Regions from separate parts of the Massilia endophytica genome, predicted to be linked through region 2. Evidence: predicted binding sites of a transcription regulator. Region 2 holds the regulator's gene; each other region holds the start of a gene.
The links. Region 2 encodes sigma-54, which starts transcription at its own class of promoters, with help from an activator protein. Its sites were predicted from a motif close to TGGCANGNAANCTGCTTT; they were not measured.
Positions count from the first base shown of each region.

Region 1: a site for sigma-54 is predicted at 3,593-3,610, ahead of LSQ66_RS18870 (pilin). Genes of this name have one in related genera too.
Region 3: a site for sigma-54 is predicted at 1,762-1,779, ahead of LSQ66_RS08885 (EDSAP-1 family PEP-CTERM protein). Genes of this name have one in related genera too.
Region 4: a site for sigma-54 is predicted at 2,695-2,712, ahead of LSQ66_RS24575 (flavin monoamine oxidase family protein). Genes of this name have one in related genera too.

Region 1 is NZ_CP088952.1:4,112,188-4,116,698, forward strand. Features, by position in the region: gene LSQ66_RS18850 (YbaN family protein) at 191-556, opposite strand; gene LSQ66_RS18855 (PAAR domain-containing protein) at 664-1,230, shown strand; gene LSQ66_RS18860 (DUF2515 family protein) at 1,249-2,292, shown strand; gene LSQ66_RS18865 (hypothetical protein) at 2,289-3,029, shown strand; gene LSQ66_RS18870 (pilin) at 3,084-3,542, opposite strand; gene LSQ66_RS18880 (PAS domain-containing hybrid sensor histidine kinase/response regulator) at 3,838-4,511, shown strand, end outside.
Region 2 is NZ_CP088952.1:5,252,569-5,257,079, reverse strand. Features, by position in the region: gene LSQ66_RS24110 (LysR family transcriptional regulator) at 74-973, shown strand; gene hpf (ribosome hibernation-promoting factor, HPF/YfiA family) at 1,025-1,384, opposite strand; gene LSQ66_RS24100 (RNA polymerase factor sigma-54) at 1,438-2,907, opposite strand; gene lptB (LPS export ABC transporter ATP-binding protein) at 2,912-3,667, opposite strand; gene lptA (lipopolysaccharide transport periplasmic protein LptA) at 3,670-4,242, opposite strand; gene lptC (LPS export ABC transporter periplasmic protein LptC) at 4,261-4,511, opposite strand, start outside.
Region 3 is NZ_CP088952.1:1,972,794-1,977,304, forward strand. Features, by position in the region: gene LSQ66_RS08880 (EDSAP-1 family PEP-CTERM protein) at 1-531, opposite strand, end outside; gene LSQ66_RS08885 (EDSAP-1 family PEP-CTERM protein) at 765-1,706, opposite strand; gene LSQ66_RS08890 (N-acyl amino acid synthase FeeM domain-containing protein) at 1,924-2,670, shown strand; gene LSQ66_RS08895 (FAD-binding oxidoreductase) at 2,672-4,294, shown strand; gene prsT (XrtA/PEP-CTERM system TPR-repeat protein PrsT) at 4,291-4,511, opposite strand, start outside.
Region 4 is NZ_CP088952.1:5,368,912-5,373,422, reverse strand. Features, by position in the region: gene LSQ66_RS24590 (TonB-dependent receptor plug domain-containing protein) at 1-89, opposite strand, end outside; gene LSQ66_RS24585 (RidA family protein) at 142-636, opposite strand; gene LSQ66_RS24580 (c-type cytochrome) at 666-1,064, opposite strand; gene LSQ66_RS24575 (flavin monoamine oxidase family protein) at 1,061-2,545, opposite strand; gene LSQ66_RS24570 (hypothetical protein) at 2,753-2,926, shown strand; gene LSQ66_RS24565 (Mu transposase C-terminal domain-containing protein) at 2,932-4,511, opposite strand, start outside.

The sequences.
Region 1 (4,511 bases), 1.1 Mb from region 2:
GTCTGCGAGAAGTTGAAATCCTCCGCCGTTTAGGACTGAAATGAGCGAGTAAATGAGAGAGTAAAGACCTTGTCGGGATGACTCTGCTCGCAACCGACGCATTGCTGCAGGTAAGGGACATAGGAGCGTGGAAATGTTGGCGTCTGCGGAGTAGTGGACGTCCAATGACTGCCCAGCGTGAGTTCTGTCGTTATTGCTCCCGCATCGTGGGCACGTAGCGCAGCAGGAAAAGCGTGACGGCGGCGCCGATCAGGGCAAGCATGGCGATCAGCACCGGTTTGCCTGTCTTGACCATCGAGTAGCCCAGCGATACCCACATCAGCAGCAGGATCACGACCTTGCCACGCAAGGGGAGCCCTCGCCCCTCCTCGTAGTCTCGCAGATATTTCCCGAACACTGGGTTCGTGCGCAGCCAGTTGTGCAGGCGGGTCGAGCCGCGCGCAAAGCAGGCTGAAGCCAGCAGCAGGAAGGGCGTGGTCGGCAGCAGCGGCAGGAAAATGCCGAGCACGCCAAGCGCCACCGCAAGCACGCCGATCAGGTTGAGCACGAGTTTCATCGGCGCATCCTACCACCAGTCTGCCCTTCTGCATCTCTTGCGTTGCGTCAAGATAGCGGCCTCGTCCTTGACTAGATTGAGCATTCCACCAATCGAAAAGGGATGCCATGGTCAGCAGATATCACATCACCGTCGGTGCGAGCACGACGGCGGGCGGCAAGGTCATTTCCGCCAATTCGTTCAGGTCGATCAACGGCGCCACGGTCGCCTATGCCGGCGACCAGGTTTCCTGCCCCGCGTGCAACTCGGTCGGCGTGATCCAGCCTGACGGCCCGCGGCTCAGCGACGTCTTCAATGGCAAGCAGGTAGCGCTGAGCGACGATCTCTGCATCTGCAAGTGCGTCCCGCCGCCACGTCTCATCGCCAACCAGGGCTTCTCATACCAGACCATCGAGGCCAATTCGCACACGATAGCGGCGGCACGAGCTGCGGCTGCCGAGACAGCGGCAAACCTCAATGCCGCTGGCAGCAGCATCCCCACCACCGACGCCATTCCCCTCCTTCTGCTGGACCGCGACACCGAACAGCCTTTCAAACATTGCCGCTACCGCCTGGAGCTCGCGGACAAGGTCATCGACGGGACGACAGACCATCATGGTGCGACACGGCCGCTGACGGCCAAAGAGCGGGCGTCCTTCATCAGGTGGTACGTCGAAGAGACGGATGCGGCATGAGGCGATGGGAAGCATGCCATGTCCAACTCCTACTTCCCCAAGCACAAGTACCACGGCATTGCGGTAGGCCAGAACCTCCAGCCTATCGAGGACTGCAAGGTGCATCATTTTGTCGGGCCTGCTGCGACGGTGGAAAAAGGCATCGCCAGCTTTCAGCTGACGCCCGAACATTTGTGGATGACCTTCCAGAAGGAAGCCGAAGACCTGATCAAGGTGAACGGCAGGTTCATCGAGGACATCGATGAACGGAACCGCCGTATCAACGCTGCCTACGCGAAGCTCTGGCTGGCGGACAAGCGCTTTCAGTGGGCAGGGCTGGCAGCGTTCGCGTCCAAACAGGTTGGCTGCGGCCTGCTGCATGCGCGGACGTTGTCGGAAAGGAACCGGCAAGAACTCGAAGCTGCCCGGCGTTGGGCCGGCAGCAGCGCCGAGGCGGCGGCAATGGAGGCGATGCCGATGATGATCCGGAGCGGCGCGGACTTCGTACATGACCGCCTGGGGTTCGGGAACATGCACTTGTTCCTCGACATCTACCCGCTTCATCGCTTCTACATGGAGCGCGGCCTGGCTGAATTGGATGCTTACTTACCCAACCGGCAGAACATCGCCGCGAAGGTTGAATGGAGGGCGAAGAATTATTTGAAGTTCGGCGTCCCTTTCCAAGAGATCCGAAGAGGATTCAAACGAATCGAGGAAGGAGATCTCTCGGAAGAAGTAAAGGCGCTCGCCTGGCATGAGCAAGTGAACATTTTGCAGGCGATCCTCTACAACGATCCTCACATGCAAGATGCACTGGCCAAAAACCAGCTCGCCTGGGCAATGAACTTCCCATCCGGTGTGTATTTGGAGATTCAGTTGACTCTCTCCGCGCAGTGCAAAGCAAAGGATGGCTGGACCTCGTACTTCCCAAAACTGCGTGGAGCAAAGCTCTGGGTGGTTGACGAGCGAATGCAATTCGTCGCCAGAGCCGCTGCGCGCTTTGACGAGTTGTTGAAAGGCGCACAGCGGCCCTATGTTGAGGAATCACTGCGCAAGATCGCAGCAGGGGGAGGTGTAGAGTGAAGCGATATAGCGTGGCGATCTTGCTTGGGGTCGCGGTGCCCTCTATCGGGATCGGTATTTGGCAATACGCTTCTGTTCCAATCAAGGCGCCGACCGTTCTGGCGTTCCGGGTTGGCCAGCCTTTTGAAGAAGTTGTCGAGGCCTCCACTTATCCAGTGCTGGAACGCTCAAACGCTCCAAGCAACGATCTGCACATTCAGTCTGGAGAAACCTTCGTCACCGAACCTGCCGTGGTGCTCTGCTTTAATGACCCGCAACACGGATTTGTTCTCCCCCCCACGAAGTTCGCTCTCGTAGGCTACATGCACAATGTGGTAGACACAGTCTCCACATCACCCATGCTGGAAAAACTGTCCTTTGACCAGGCAGTAGTCGTGCTGGAAGATCTGCAGAAGCAATTCAAGGCAGGGGGCTGGGAGCCGTGGGAAAAGGATGGCAGCAAGTGGTTCGACTTGAGCCCGGAAGGCAAGAAGCGGCTGTACAGAAGGATGTTCGAGCCAGGCTATAGCCAGTCGGCTGAACTGCGCGTCCCGAAAAAGTACGAAATGACTTTTCGGCTCAAATGTACCGACGGCTGCTGGCCGGGGGAGGCGCCGCCTTACCTGTTCCTGGTGGATGTTGGCGTTGGCGCCGATACCGTGGGAAGCGAGCCGGGCGACCCCGAAGTGTGGGAGGAAACATATCCCGGCAGGGTGGTGTCCACCGCTAACGCGCGGTTCAAGTGCCCAGCAGGATAGCCCCGGAAAAGAAAATGGCCGCTTGCGCGGCCATTTTCAGATCATGCCAGGTGCTTAGACCTTCGGACGGTATTTTTCGTCCAGGGTGCTGGTAGCGTCGATGGTGGTTTTGCAGCCAACGCCGGGAGCGCAGGTCAGTTTGTAGACCACGGTCTTGTCTTCGATGGTGCTGTTGCCGGTCAGGACGGCGGTCACGGTGCCGACGGTGTCGGAAGTGCCAGCGGCAGTCACGGACTTCACGTAAGCGCTCTTGATGTTGGCAGCAGCTTCCAGACCCAGGGTGGCATTGGTGGTGCTGGCGGACAGGGTACCTTCATTGAAGGCCTGGCCGATAGCGAGGCGGGCCGGAGCGGTGATCGAGTTCACTTCGCTGGCTTTGGCTTTCATGGTGTAGTCGGAGTAGGCGGGGATTGCCACGGCGGCCAGAATGCCGATAATCGCCACGACGATCATCAGTTCGATCAGGGTAAAGCCGGCTTGTGCTTGTTGCTTCATCATTTTCATGGATTTCATTTTGCGACTCCTCAGGTTTTGAACACGGTGTTGGGTACCACACTTGAGGTAGAGCAATCGGCGTGCCAGCCCAATTAGGGGCCTAAAACCGGCAAAACATGATCGCTTCGATAACAATCGTTGACAGAATTTGTCAAAATGGCGCGCCAGGATTGTCACATCGCCGCCAGAAACTGACAGATTGACGAAATTTGTCAGTCCCCCCAGCCAACAGGAACGCGTCTTTCGCGGCGACCGGCGCATACATTCCACAATGTAGCGCTCCTGCTATCCTTTCGCGGAGGAATGTGTGTGAATGAATAGTTCCAACCGTTCCCATACGCTGAGGCCGGATTTCGAACTGCTGTTCGAGTCGACACCAGTGCCCTATCTCCTGCTGCGGCCCGATCTCACCATCCTTGCGGTCAATGAGGCCTATCTGCAGGCGACGAAGGCGACGCGGGAGATGCTTCTGGACCGCGGCCTGTTCGAGGCCTTCCCGGACAATCCTGCGGCCCCCGCGGCCACCGGGGTAAGAAACCTGAGCGCTTCCCTGAGCCGGGTGCTGCGCAACAAGGCGCCCGACAAGATGCCGGTCCAGAAATACGATATTCCGGTGCGCGGCTCGGAGAGCGGAGAATTCGAGGAACGGTACTGGGATCCCGTGAATACGCCGGTGCTGGATCGCGCCGGGGATGTGGTCTGCATCCTGCACAGCGTGGTCGAAGTGACCGAGCAGGTGCGCAAGCAGCAGGCGGTGGAGAGCAGCGAGGCGCATTTCCGCCAGATTGCCGATGCCATTCCCCAGATCGTCTGGTCCACCCTGCCCGACGGCTTCCACGATTACTTCAACAAGCAGTGGTACGAGTTCGTCGGCCGTTCCGCCGATTCGGCGATGGGAGACGAATGGACCAAGGTGTTTCATCCGGACGATATCGAGGGCGCCTGGAAACGCTGGCAGCACAGCCTGGCCACGGGCGCCCCCTATGA
Region 2 (4,511 bases):
ACAATAAGGAGAAGGCAGCTTACGAATTTCTCAGGTATAGTGGAAATGAATTAATAGAATTCCAGGTATTACTGTGATTAATCTGCGCGGCATCGATCTGAACCTGCTTGTGACACTGGACGTGCTGCTGAGCGAGCACAACGTGACGAGGGCGGCGCAGCGCCTGCACCTGTCCCAGCCCTCCGTGAGCGTGCACCTCGCCAAGCTGCGCGACATTTTCGGCGACCCGCTGCTCCTGCCCGGTCCGCGCGGCATGCAGCCCACGGCGCGCGCGGAGGAGCTGCGCGAGCCGCTGCGCCTGGCCCTGCAGGGGCTGGAGCAGGCCCTGGGCCCGGCCGGAGACTTCGCCCCCGCCGAAGCGGCCAATACCTGGCGCGTGGCGGCGGCGGACTATGGCGAATCGGCGGTTCTGCTGCCCGCCCTGCCCCGCCTGAGGCAGCAGGCGCCCGGCACGCGGCTGGCGGTCCTTCCCGTGGTGACCAGCCGCATCGCCAGGCAGGCGGAACAGGGCGACATCGACCTGGCCCTGCACACGAGCGAGGAGGCGCCGCCCGGACTGCGCAGGAGGGCCCTGTTCACGGAGCGCTATGTGCTGGTGGCGCGCAAGGGGCATCCGAAACTGAAGAAGGCGCCGACGCTGGCGCAGTTCTGCGCGCTGGAACACGCCATCGTGTCCCCCGGCGGCGGCAGTTTCTCGGGCGTGAGCGACGAGGCGCTGGCGGCGGCTGGCGCCACGCGCCGCGTGGTGCTGTCGGTGCCGCATTTTCTCTTCCTGCGTTCGGTGCTTGCCTCCACCGACCTGGTGGCGATGCTGCCCTCGCGCCTGCTGCGCGACGCGCCGGAACTGCAGCAGCTGGAGGCGCCAGTGCCGATTCGCGGCTACGAAATGGCCATGCTGTGGCACGAGCGCGTGCACCGCGACCCGGCGCACAAGTGGCTGCGCGAAACGATTGCTGCGGCAGTGGCGGAATGAAGGGGCACAAAAAAGGGCGCCTGTGCGCCCTTGTTTGGTGATGCCGCTGTTTTATGCGGCGCTGGCCGGAGATTCCAAGGTCTCGGCGCGATGCTTTATCGCATCATGGTTGTGGTTCTGGACTTTGTCTTTGTATTTCATGACCTGCCGGTCCAGTTTGTCGATCAGGGTGTCGATCGCGGCATACAGGTCTTGCGCCAAACTCTCCACATACACGGTCTTGCCCGACATGCGCAGGTTGATTTCGGCTTTCTGGCGTTTTTCTTTCTCGGTGAGGTTATCTACACTCAGGATGACAGCAATGTCGATCACTTGATCGAAATGGCGTCTCACGCGCTCCAGCTTGTTTTGGACGTATTCGCGAATCGCGGGGGTCACTTCGAGATGATGTCCACTGATGGTGAGATTCATACACACTCCTAAAAGATGATGTCGCTCTACAAGGCTCACGGGGAGCCCATGCACTACAAGGACTTGCGGAGGCTGACGGGAGGGATCTTCAAGGCTTCGCGATACTTGGCAACAGTACGTCGCGCAATCACCATGCCCTGTTCTCCTAGCATGTCCGCAATCTTACTGTCGGATAAGGGATTTTTCGGGTCTTCTGCTCCTGTGAATTGCACAATCAGCGCACGGATCGCGGTCGAGGAAGCTTCACCCCCAGCTTCAGTCGCGACGTGGCTACCAAAGAAATATTTCAACTCAAACATCCCATGTGGGGTGAGCATGTATTTCTGAGTTGTTACGCGAGAAATAGTACTCTCGTGTAAACCCAGTGTATCAGCAATTTCGCGCAACACAAGGGGTCTCATGGCGACGGCGCCGTGCGAGAAAAAGTTCTTCTGCCGCTCCACGATTGCTTGTGCAACGCGCAAAATTGTGTCAAACCGCTGGCGCATGTTCTTGATGAGCCACTTGGCCTCCTGCAGCTGCGCATTCATCTGCGTTTCGCCCTTGCCCTGCTTGAGCAAACTGGCATACAGCGCATTGACGCGCAGGCGCGGCATCACGTCGTTGTTCAGCGTGACGACCCAGCCGTTGCGGCCCTTCTTCACGATCACGTCCGGCACGACATAGTCTGACGCATCCTGCGCGAAGGCGGCGCCCGGATGCGGGTTGCAGCGGCGGATCACGGCCTGGGCTTCGCGCAGATCTTCCTCGTCGCAATCGAGCGCTTTCTTCAGCTTGTTGAAGTCGCGCTGGGCGAACCAGGTGAGGTGTTTTTCCACGATGCACAAGGCCATGCGGCGCGTGACCAGTGGAATGTGCGGCATGCGCCTGATCTGGATGGCGAGGCATTCGGACGCGTTGCGCGCGCCCACGCCCACGGGGTCGAAGCTTTGCAGCAGCGTGAGCGCCGTCTGCAGCTCCTCCAGCTCCACATCCGCCTCTTCCGGAATGCGCGCGTGGATTTCCTCGAGGCTTTCTTCAAGATAGCCGTTGTCGTCCAGCGCATCGATGATGAGTTCCATCAGCGCCCGGTCGCGCGGCTCCTGCACGGTGACGCGCATCTGCTCCAGCAGATGGTCGCGCAGGCTGTGGTGGCTCGCTTCCAGCTGCGGGCGCGCGTCCTCGTCGTCCGGGGCCTTGCCGCTGCCCGAACCCGACCAGTCGCTGTCGCCCTCGGCCACGCTGTCGCCTTCGTAGGGTTCGGCTTCCGCAGGCGCGGCCTCGGCCTGCGGCCCGTTCTCGCCGGGCGGTCCTTCGGCTGGCGTGGCCGCCGGCGCGCTCTGGCCGATGGCGCCGTCGGCGAGAAGGCGCACGCTGCGGTCCAGCGGGTCGTCCAGACGTTCGAGCAGGGGGTTTTCGGTTAGCAGCTGCTCCAGCTCCTGATGCAGCTCAAGCGTGGACAATTGCAGCAGCCGGATGGACTGCTGCAATTGCGGCGTCAACGCAAGATGCTGCGACGTTCGCAGTTGCAGGGATTGTTTCATGGCCTTACATGCGGAAATGCTCGCCGAGATAGACTCGGCGTACGGATTCGTCGGCGATGATGTCATCGGGGCGGCCGGAAGCCAGCACGCTGCCCTGGTTAATGATATAGGCGCGATCGCAGATGCCAAGCGTTTCGCGCACATTGTGGTCGGTAATCAGTACGCCAATGCCGCGCTCCTTGAGGAAGCGCACAATCCGTTGAATCTCTATGACCGCAATCGGGTCCACGCCAGCGAAAGGCTCGTCCAGCAGCACGAAACGCGGATTGGTGGCGAGGGCGCGCGCAATTTCCACGCGGCGGCGCTCGCCGCCTGACAGCGACAGGGCCGGATTCTCGCGCAGCTTCTCGATCTGCAGGTCCGCCAGCAGCGTGTCCAGGCGCTCGTCGATCTGCGCCTTGGTCAGGGCCTTGCCGTCCACCTTCTGGATCTCCAGCACGGCGCGGATATTCTCTTCCACCGTGAGCTTGCGGAACACGGAAGCTTCCTGCGGGAGATAGGAAAGCCCCATGGTGGCGCGCTGGTGGATGGCCAGGTTGGAGATGTCCGTGCCGCTGATGTCGATGGTGCCCGCGTCCGAAGGCACGAGGCCCACGATCATGTAGAAGGAGGTGGTCTTGCCCGCGCCGTTCGGTCCCAGCAGGCCTACCACTTCCCCGCATTCCACCTGCAGCGACACGTCATGCACCACCTGGCGCTTGCCGTAGCTCTTCTGCAATCCGCGAACGATGAGGGTACTGCCGCAGCTTTGTCCTTGCATGCTTATTTCCCCGGCGCCGGTGCAGGAGCGGTAGCCGCCCTGGAGTTCGGCTGGATCACCATCCTCACGCGGCCGCTGCCAGGCTTGCTCTGGCCGGAGGAGCTGTTCTCCACGGTGAAGAATTCCTTGCGGCTGTCGTAGGAGATGAAGGGGCCTTCCACGTCCTCGGTGGGCTTCACGCCTTCCAGGCGGCGCACCTTGGCCTTGGAGATGAGGCGCACGATTTCCGCCTTGTTGTCGTACTCGATGCGTTCGGCCTCGCCTTCGATCCACAGGTCGCCGCCATCGCGCTTCTGGCGGAAGGTGGCCAGCGCGCCGGGCGCGCCCCAGAAGGTCACGTACTGGTAGCCTTGCGGATCGGTGGTCACCAGGGCGCGGCCTGCCTTCATGATCAGGGTGCCGCGGGTGAGCACCACGTCGCCGATCAGGGTGCGGGTCTGCTTCACTTCGTCCGAAGTGCCCTGGTTCGCTTCGATCTGCGTGGGCTTGCTGGAGTCGGCTTTCTCGGCCGACGCAGGCAAGGCCGCAGCCAGCAGGGCTGCCGCGGCGAGGATTGGTTTGATCAGGTATTTCATCTTTGCTCCAATAGGCTTTTAGCGCGGGTGCGGCGGATAGGTGATCCGCAAGCGCTGCTTGACTTCGACCTGGCTGGTGGCGTTGTTGACCGCCATGCCAATGCCGCTCATGGTGGCGGCGCCCGAAGTGATGCTGACCGGCTTGTCGGTCTGCATGCGGTCCTCGTCAGGATAAATGGTGAGCTCCGGCGTGCGCAGGCGGAATTCCTGGGCCGTGGCGGAGGCCGCGCGGTCGATCCGTACGTCGCCCGACAGCACCACGCGGCTGT
Region 3 (4,511 bases), 2.1 Mb from region 2:
GTCCGACGCGCCCAGCGCAAAACGGAAGGTGGTCGACGTGCCCACGTCCGAGTTGCCGGACGCGTCCTGCATGTTCATCTGGGTCGCCGCGTCCGCCCGGGTCTGGGCGTGGGCCCCGGCGGGGGCGCCGTTGATGGAGATCGACGAGCCTTGCAGGCGCTGGTCGGCATAGCCGAAGTTGCCCGGAGCCGGAGGCGGGCTCGCAAAGGGCGTGAAGTTGTTGCTGGGCAGCGGGAAGCAGGGGGTGCCCACACACTGGCGGGCGACGTCCGGTGCTCCGGCCAGAATACCCAGCGAGGAGGAGCCGTTCGAGAACACGCCGTTCAGGGCGGCGGTGGCATGGGCGTCGTTCGTGCCCTGCAGGGCCGCGAAGTTGCTGGTGCTGAAGGCCGTGCCGTTCGAATGCAGGAGGCGGAAGTTGTTGATGTCCAGAATGGCGGAGGCAAAGGTGTCGGCCCGGGCGCTGCCCACGACGGCCAGCCCCAGGGCGGCGGCCGCCGCGACCATCAGGCATTTTTTGATCGGGTGCATGGCGTACTCCCCAAAGAGTTGTCGGACACCGGTCAGTGCCGATGCTTCGTATGAAGCAGCAAACATGCCAGAGAAAAATCATCAAATAATCAAAGACTTGCGCAGGTCATGCCAGCCCCGCCTGAACGGATGGAAAGAATGCCGACAGTTACGGCCGCGCGGGCGGAGAAAAAAACGGCGTACCGTCGAGCGAGTGACGGCACGCCGCAAAGTGACGACGGGAGAGGACCGGTTCAGGTTTTACGGCGGCGGCTGACCAGCGACATGCTCAGCAGGCCGGCTGCCACGATGGCCAGGGTGCCCGGTTCAGGCACTTCCTGCTGCAGGGCATTGGCCAGCGTGTTGTGCTGGATCGTGATCTGGTAGGTGGTGCCGGCCGACAGCAGCGGCGTCACTTCCGAGAAGGAGAACATGGTCAGGGCGGCGTTGTACTCGGTGGTGCCGGGCGCAGCGTCAGTACGGCTGACCACGCTCAAGCCATTCAGCTCGTCCGGTGCAAAGCTGAAGACGGACAGGCCGGTGCTCAGGTCCACGATGTTGATGCTCCAGGACAGGCGGGCATTCGCGTTCGAGGTCTGGCCGGCGCCGGCCGACACCCAGGCCTGGGTAAAGGGCGTGGCATCGAAGGCGATCGTCATGGTGTCCGAGGCACCCAGCGCGAACTGGAAAGTGGTCGAGGTGCCCACGTCCGAGTTGCCCGAGGCATCCTGCATGTTCATCAGCGTCGCGGCATCGGCGCGGGTTTGGGCGTGGGCGCCAACTGGGCCGCCGCCGATCGAGATCGAGGAGCCGGTCAGGCGCTGGTCGGCATAGCCGAAGTTGCCCGGGGACGGGGGCGGGCTGGCGAAGGGGGTGAAGTTATTCTCGGCCAGCGGGAAGCAGGCGCCGACGCATTGGTGGGCCACATCGGGGGTGGTGCCGCTCAGGATGCCCAGCGACGAGGCGCCGTTCGAGAACACGCCGTTCAACCCGGCCGTGGCATGGGCATCGTTGGTGCCTTGCAGGGTGGAAAAGTCCGCAGTGCTGAAGGCAACGCCGCTGGAATGCAGGAGGCGGAAGTTGTTGATGTCCAGAATGGCGGAGGCGAAAGTGTCAGCCCGGGCGCTGCCCATGGCCGCCAGCCCCATGGCGGCGGCAGCCGCCGTGACCATCAGGCTTTTCTTGATGAGGTTCATGGCTTACTCCCAAAAGAGGATTTTCGGTCACCGGTTTGGCGCCGATGGCCTCTTTTGAGCAGCAAATGTGCCATCAAAAAAAACTGCTTTGAAATCAATGCCTTGCCAAAACGCGGCCGGGCCCGGCCTGAGAAATGACAAAAACTCCGACATTTGCGGAACTTCACTCAGCCATAGGGGTCGAATCTGCATACACCAACCACAGCAAGGAGAAAACGTGCAGCCATTCGACGACGCCATCATTTCCTTTGAAGCAGCCGGAGCTCTGCGGGACCTGGTTATTCGTGAAGCACCTGAAACCGACTCCCATACCCACCCGATCGATACGCAGGTCTTCCATATACGGATGGCCAGCAACGAAGGCAGGCGCGAAGCCGCCAGCCTGCTCCTGAGGAAAATGTACGGATGGCGTGGCTACGATGTCGAAGCCGATACGAGCCACGTCATGAACCGCATTACGCTGTATGCGGAAACCGCCGGAGTCACCGTCGGGACCATGTCGCTCTGCCTGGACGACCCGCAGCTGGGCCTGCCGGCGGACGAGAACTACCGGGACAAGCTGGACGAACTGCGGGCCCAGGGCCGCCGCCTGTGCGAACCGTCCCGGCTGGCGATCGACAAGGACGTCACCAAGCGCGTGTTCGCTGCCCTCATCCACATTTCCTACATCTACGCCCACAACATCCACGGCTATACCGACTACGTCATCGAGGTCAATCCGCGCCACGTCGCCTTCTACAAGCGCATGCTGGGCTTCCAGGACTTCGGCGGCCAGCGCCAGTGCACCCGGGTCGGCGCCCCGGCCGTGCTGCTGCGCCTGGACCTGAACCATATGGGCGAGCAGATCCGCAAATACGGAGGCCAGATGGAGAGCCAGGGCAACGAACGTTCCTTCTATCCCTATTTCTTTCCCTTGAGGGACGAGCCCGGCATCACCACCCGCCTGATCCAGGGAAGGGACTGAGATGGCGGCCGCCGAAGCCCTGCGGGCCTGGCGCAGCCTGCTGGGCGACGAACGCGTGCTGGACGACGCTGCCACCCTGCACCGCTACGCCGCCAGCACCTCCTCGTGCAGCACGCGGCCCCTGGCCGTGCTGCGGCCGCGCAGCACGCCGGAAGTGCAGGAACTGGTGCGCATCGCCGCCGCCCACGGCACGCCCCTGTACCCCATCAGCACGGGGCGTAACTGGGGCTACGGCGACGCCTGCGCGCCGAGCGACGGCCAGGTTATCGTGGACCTGGGCGGCATGAACCGCATCCTGGAGGCAAGCGCCGAGCTGGCCTACGTCGTCATCGAACCCGGCGTAACCCAGGGCCAGCTTTCCGCCTACCTGCGCGAGCACGGCCTGCCCATGTGGATGGACAGCACCGGGGCCGGGCCGGACACCAGCCTGATGGGCAATATCCTGGAACGGGGCTTCGGCCACTCGCCCTACGGCAACCGCTTCGCCAACGTGGCGGGCATGCGCATCGTACTGGCCAGCGGCGAAGTGCTGGATACGGGCTTCGGCCATTTCCCCGGCGCCGTCAACCAGCGCGTTTTTCCCTATGGCATCGGGCCTTACCTTGATGGCCTCTTCACGCAATCGAGCTTCGGCATCGTGACCTCGCTCGGCCTGTGGCTGATGCCGAAAACCGAAGCGCTCAACCATTTCCTCTGCGGCGTAGCGGAACACGAGGACATTGCGCCCGTCGTCGACGCCCTGCGTCCCCTGCGCATGGATGGCACCTTGCGCAGCATCCTCCATATCGGCAACGACATGCGCGTGATCTCGGGCGGCGCCGTGTACCCGCGCGACAAGGCAGGCGGCGCGCTGCCCCTGCCGCAGGCCTTGCGGCGCGAGATGCGGGCGGCCGCGGGCATCGGCGCCTGGACCGTGTCCGGCGCGCTGTACGGCAGCAAGGCCCAGGTGGCGGCCGCCCGCGCGGCCCTGCGCAAGGCCTTGCGGCCCACCCGCGCCAGCCTGCGCTTCCTCGACGAAGGCAAGCTCGACCTGGCCGGCCGCGTCGGCAAGTTGCTCGGGAACACTACAGCCGGGCGCAAGCTGCGCGCCAATGTGCAGCTGGGACGTTCCCTGTTCGAGATGAACCGGGGCGTACCCAACGGCCGCTTCCTCGCAGGCGCCTACTGGCGCCGCCGCGCAGGCCTGCCGCCGGACTTTCCCGAGCATGCCAATCCGGCCCAGGACAACTGCGGCATGCTCTGGGTCTCGCCCATCCTTCCCATGCGGGGCGACGACCTGCTGCGCCTGCACCGGCTGGCCGAGCCCATCTTCCACAAGCACGGTTTCGATCTCTTCGTGACCTTCAGCATGATCAATGAACGCGCCTTGGGCGGCGTGCTCACCGTGGCCTACGATAAGGAGGATGCGGAGGAGGTGGAGCGCGCCCGCGCCTGTTACAGCGAACTCTTCGAAGCCATCATGCAGGCGGGCTACATTCCCTACCGCGTGGGCCTGCAGTCGATGGCCAGGCTGGACAGGGGAGGGGACAGCTACTGGCAAACGGTCGCCCGGCTCAAGGCGGCACTGGACCCGCAGGGCCTCATCGCCCCCGGCCGCTACGACGGCCGGGGAATCAAGGCTTAGAGCCTGGCCATCAGGGCCCGCACTTCGTCCTGCCGCTTGTAGCCGGGCAGGGCGAGCAGCTGCTGGCACTGTTCGCGCGCCGCCTTGCGGTCGCCCGTCTTCGCCAGCGCCTGGGCCAGGCGCAGGCGAATGTCGCCCGCGGCCGGCGCCCGCAGGAGGGCCTTCTTCAACAGGGGGACGGCGCCGGCGGCGTCGCCGCGCTCCAGCAGCACGGCCG
Region 4 (4,511 bases), 120 kb from region 2:
GGCGCTGCCGCCGGCTCTGGATTTGCAAATGCCAGGCCCGAATGCAGGACCATGGCGGCGGCGCCCGTTTTGATGATTCCCTTGTGCATGGATCTTTCCTTTTTAGGTATAGAACAACTAGGACTGCAGGAGTGGAACGAACTATTTTTTGGCGGCGACCACTTCGATCTCGACCAGCCAGCCGGGCACGTTGAGCGCCGCCACCTGCATCACGGCGCGCGCCGGAAGATTGGGCTGGGGGCCGCCAAAGAATTGGGTATAGGCCTCCATGAAGCCCTTGATGTCGGCCCGACCGCCCTTGGCGGGATCGCCGACGAGGAAGACCTGCATCTTCACCACGTCGCCCATGGCGAGCCCCATGGACTTCAGCACTTCCTCGATCTTCTTCAGCACGCCCACCGTCTGCGTCTTCGTATCGCCGTAGGCGGCGAGCGACTCGGCCGGGGCGCTCCTGTCGATGACCGGCGGCACCTGTCCGCTGATGAAATGAATGGTGGCGTTCGGAGGCAGGGTGACCGCCTGGGCGATCGGGAAATCGGAGCCGGGAATCTTGTGGCGCACGATGTCCTGGGCCCGGGCGGAGCCGCCAGCGAGGGCAGCGGACAGCAACAGGACCTGCGCAAAACGAGGTTTCATGGAGTGCTCTCTTTCTGTTGGTGGAAGGGTCAGTGCTTGTTCGACATGGCGCCGCCCGCGAACGCGGGCACCTGGAGCTGGCTGCGCAGCGCGGCGATCCTGGCCTGGTCCAGCGCCTCCGCCTTGTTGCCCCAGCTGCCGCGCACGTAGCTCAGCACTCCTGCGATCTCCTCGTCGTTCAGGACTGCGCTGAAATCGGGCATCCCGCCGCGCCCCTTCAGAAGCACCGCCGCCACCTCGTCGGCAGGGCCCTGCACGAAGGCGCTGCCCGCCAGCGGAGGAAAGGCGCCCGGAATGCCCCTGCCGCTGGCCTGATGGCAGGCCGCGCAGTTGGCGGCGAACAGCGCCTTGCCATCGGCCGCCAGCACGCCGTGAGGCAGGGCGGACGCCAGGAGGATTGCCACAACAACGGTCTGCGTCAGCCTCATGCGCTTGCCCTTTCATGGATTCTGGCCAGCTGCTGCCACGCCGATTCGATGGCGCCCGCCTGCCAGCCCGTCAGATAGCTCAGATGTTCGCCGGCGAGCAGCACGCGGCCTTCGCCTTCCAGCAGCACGGGATAGGCGCTCCTGCGCGCTTCCTCGCTCCATTCCGCCCAGCCGCCCAGGTTGTATTGCACCCGGTGCCAGGCGACGGAGAAGGCCTTTTCGAACGATTCGCGGTAAGCCGGAAATATCTTTTCGCCCGCAGCGAGCGCGAATTCGGCGCGTTCCGCCGGCGTCATCGCGCTGATCTCGATGGCGGCCGTCTGGTAGTTGTAGTAGCCGAGCAGCACGCCCTTCCTCTTCTGCCACTGCGAGGAAGGCAGGGAGATGGTGTTGATTCCTTTCAGGTCGGTGAACACGTGGCCGCCGTAAATGTGCTCGTCCTCCTCCCAGAAACGGCGCTTCATCTGCAAGCCGATCTTGCCGACGGGCGCGTAGGACACGGACTTGACGGCCGCCTTGAACTTGCCGGAGAAATCGGTATCGATCATGCGCAGTACGGACAGGGGAATCGCGCACAGGCAGTAGTCGGCGACGGCGCTGTGCTGCCTGCCGCTTTCCGTGTCCTTGTAGCCCACGATGACCTTGTTCTCGCCATGGCGGATGGTCTGCACCTCCGATTGATAGCGGATGAAACGGCCCACCCGCTTTTCGAAAGCCTTTGCAATCGCGTCCATGCCCCCCACAGGCTGGAACATGGTGTTCTGCATCGGGAAGTCCTGTACCGCGCTGTACACATTGCTCACGTGGGAGGCGAGCAGGTCGCGGAAGCCCAAAGGGTCCGACGCCAGGCCAGGCCCGGGATTCATGCCGGCGCCCGGATTGACGGCGTAGCCCCTGCCGCTGCGGCCCTTGTAGCGCAGGTCCCCGCTGTCGAGCTGTCCTTCGTGCACGAGATAGTCCAGCAGGAGGCGCTGGTCGTCCTCGCTCAGCTTCCGGTCCAGCGTATGGTCCTGGACCGATTTGGCAAGCAGTTCGGCCACATGGCCGCGCATGTCGGCCTTGATCTGCGCCGGACGCAGGCGCCGGCGCGACAGCGGCCCGCCATTCTCGAGATAGACGAAGGCATGGTCGTTGTCGTTCACCATGACCTCCAGCGGCACGGCAAACTCGCGCGTGTAATGCAGCGTGGACTGGTGGTGCAGGGGAATGCGCCATGGCCCGTGGTTGATATAGTGGCCTTCGTCGAATTCGCAGCGCTGGGGTTCGCCGCCCAGCTCCGTCAGCGTGAAGCCCTTGCGCGCCGTCTGGCACCGGCCGCCCGCAAAGCGGCGCGCTTCCAGCAGCTGCACGCGGTAACCGAGCTTGTTCAACTCATAGGCTGCCGTCATGCCCGCCAGGCCGGCGCCCAGGATGACGACCGACTTTCCCTTGCCGCTGCCGCTCAGGAGCGGAGGCGCCGTGATGCGGGAGGCGATTCCCATTCCCCACGCATCCAGGGTATTCAACAGGAGCCCTGTTCCACCTACTGCGGCGGCGCGGTGCAGGAATGCGCGCCGTGTGTTTGGACTTTGCATCTGCTTCCTCATCTTCTATTGGAAAAACCTGGCAGTGCCACTTGCTTACCTGTACCAAAGCAATCGGCATGCCACGGCAGATGCGAAAGCACTCTTTTTTTCAACCGAATAAACATGTTTCATGGCCAGGCCGTCATCGAAGAAGCCAAGCAGAAGAAAGGCCTACTTCAATGCACTTTGTTTTTCTTCACCAGAAAAAAACGGCGCATGGCGCGGCGCACCATTGCAATGCAAAAAAAGAGCACGCGGCCTTCCGGCGGCGTGCTGCGGACTGCTGGGGGGGGATGAAGGAATCAGGCTTGCGCAGGCGGGCTGCGGCGGCTTATGCGGCAGGGCTGGAACTGCAGCGGTGAAGCCGCGTCCAGCAGATAGATGGTATCGGGATCGTCCACGTCATAGGCCACGCGCACGTGCCAGCGCCCGCGCCTGCGGGCGCGCTCGAACCAGCGCTGCTCCACGGCCAGGGCGCAGCTGTAATAGGCGCCGTGCAGGCAGATGCCTTCGGGGGTCACCGCCGCTTCCGCCACGGGCAGCAGGCAGCAGCGCACCACCTCTTCAGGATACTGCCGCAGCTGCGAGCCCCGCTGGCGCAGGCCCCAATCCCAGAGCTGCACCGGCGCAGGTCCATCCCGCTGGCCCAGGTTATGTTCGATCACGCTGTCGATCACAATGCGCGTGAACTGGCCGATGTCGATGGCCGCATCCAGGGGGCCAAGCGTGGGGGTATCGGGCGGGCCTTCCGCCGCATCGCGCAGACCGAAGCGCTTCTCCACCGCTTGCCTCCATGCTCCCGGCGCCGGCCTGGCGGGAACGCAGCGCACACCGAAGTTGTTGAGCAGGCTCTCTTCTCCCTTCTTCGCCAGCAGTTCCGGTGCCGCCTGCAGCACGGCGGGAAGATGCCGGGCCGGCCACTCGCACGCATCAATGCTGCGGCCGTAGCGCCCGCAGAAGCCTGCCTTGTCCGCAGCGCAGTTGGCAATGGCCATCAGGGCGTGCTGGCATGACGGCGCCTCCAGGCTGGCATACACGCCGGCCACCAGGCCGCTGAAGGCGTCGCTCACCACATACAGGTTTGGCCTGCCTGCAAGCAGGCTGCGGTCGGCATGCGATACGAGCTGCACATCCGCGCATGCCACTTCCAGATGGAATATTTCGCCGGGCGCGCCGGGTGCGGCCACCCTTGCCTGCGCGGACAGCGGCAGGGGAAATGCTGGCTGGGCGGGAAATCCATCCTGGTCCAGCCAGTAGCTGAACTGGCCGAAGCTGGGCACGTCGCCGCCGGGCGGGTCGCGCTGCACGCGCCGCGTTGCGGCGTCCACGCTGCGGAGGCCGAAGAAGTCCCGGATCATGGCCTCGTAGGCGGCACGGCGCGAGAAGCGCGGCTCCGTGGCGGCATGGCTCGCGCTCGCGACGCGGAAGATGCGCCGCATCGCCTGGTCCACGTTGACGCCAGGCGAGGCGGCGTCCTTGCGCGGCCGTCCGCGCTTCACGCCTTCGGAACAGGAGCGCGTCCTGCCCGGCGCGCCGGAGTTCGCGTAATCGGGCAGCAGCGCATTGGGGGTTTGCCCGCGCTGCCAGTAGCGCCGCAAGTAGCGGTAGACGGTGGGATGCGATATGCCATGCCGCGCCGTGTACTCCGCGATCAGCTGGCCGCGCTTGCGCGGCTGGTAGATGGCCGGTTCCATCCCTGCGAGAGCCTGCACCACAGCCCAGGCGCGCTCGCGCACGGCAATATGCCTGGGGGGCAGGAGCTCCTGGTTGACGATGACGAGGAAGGGGTCGGCGTCCAGCCTGCGCGCCCTGCCCTCCTCCACATCCGCCTGCAGGGCCTGCAGGCGCACGAGCTCGGCCTCGCCCGCAGCGGCATTGACGT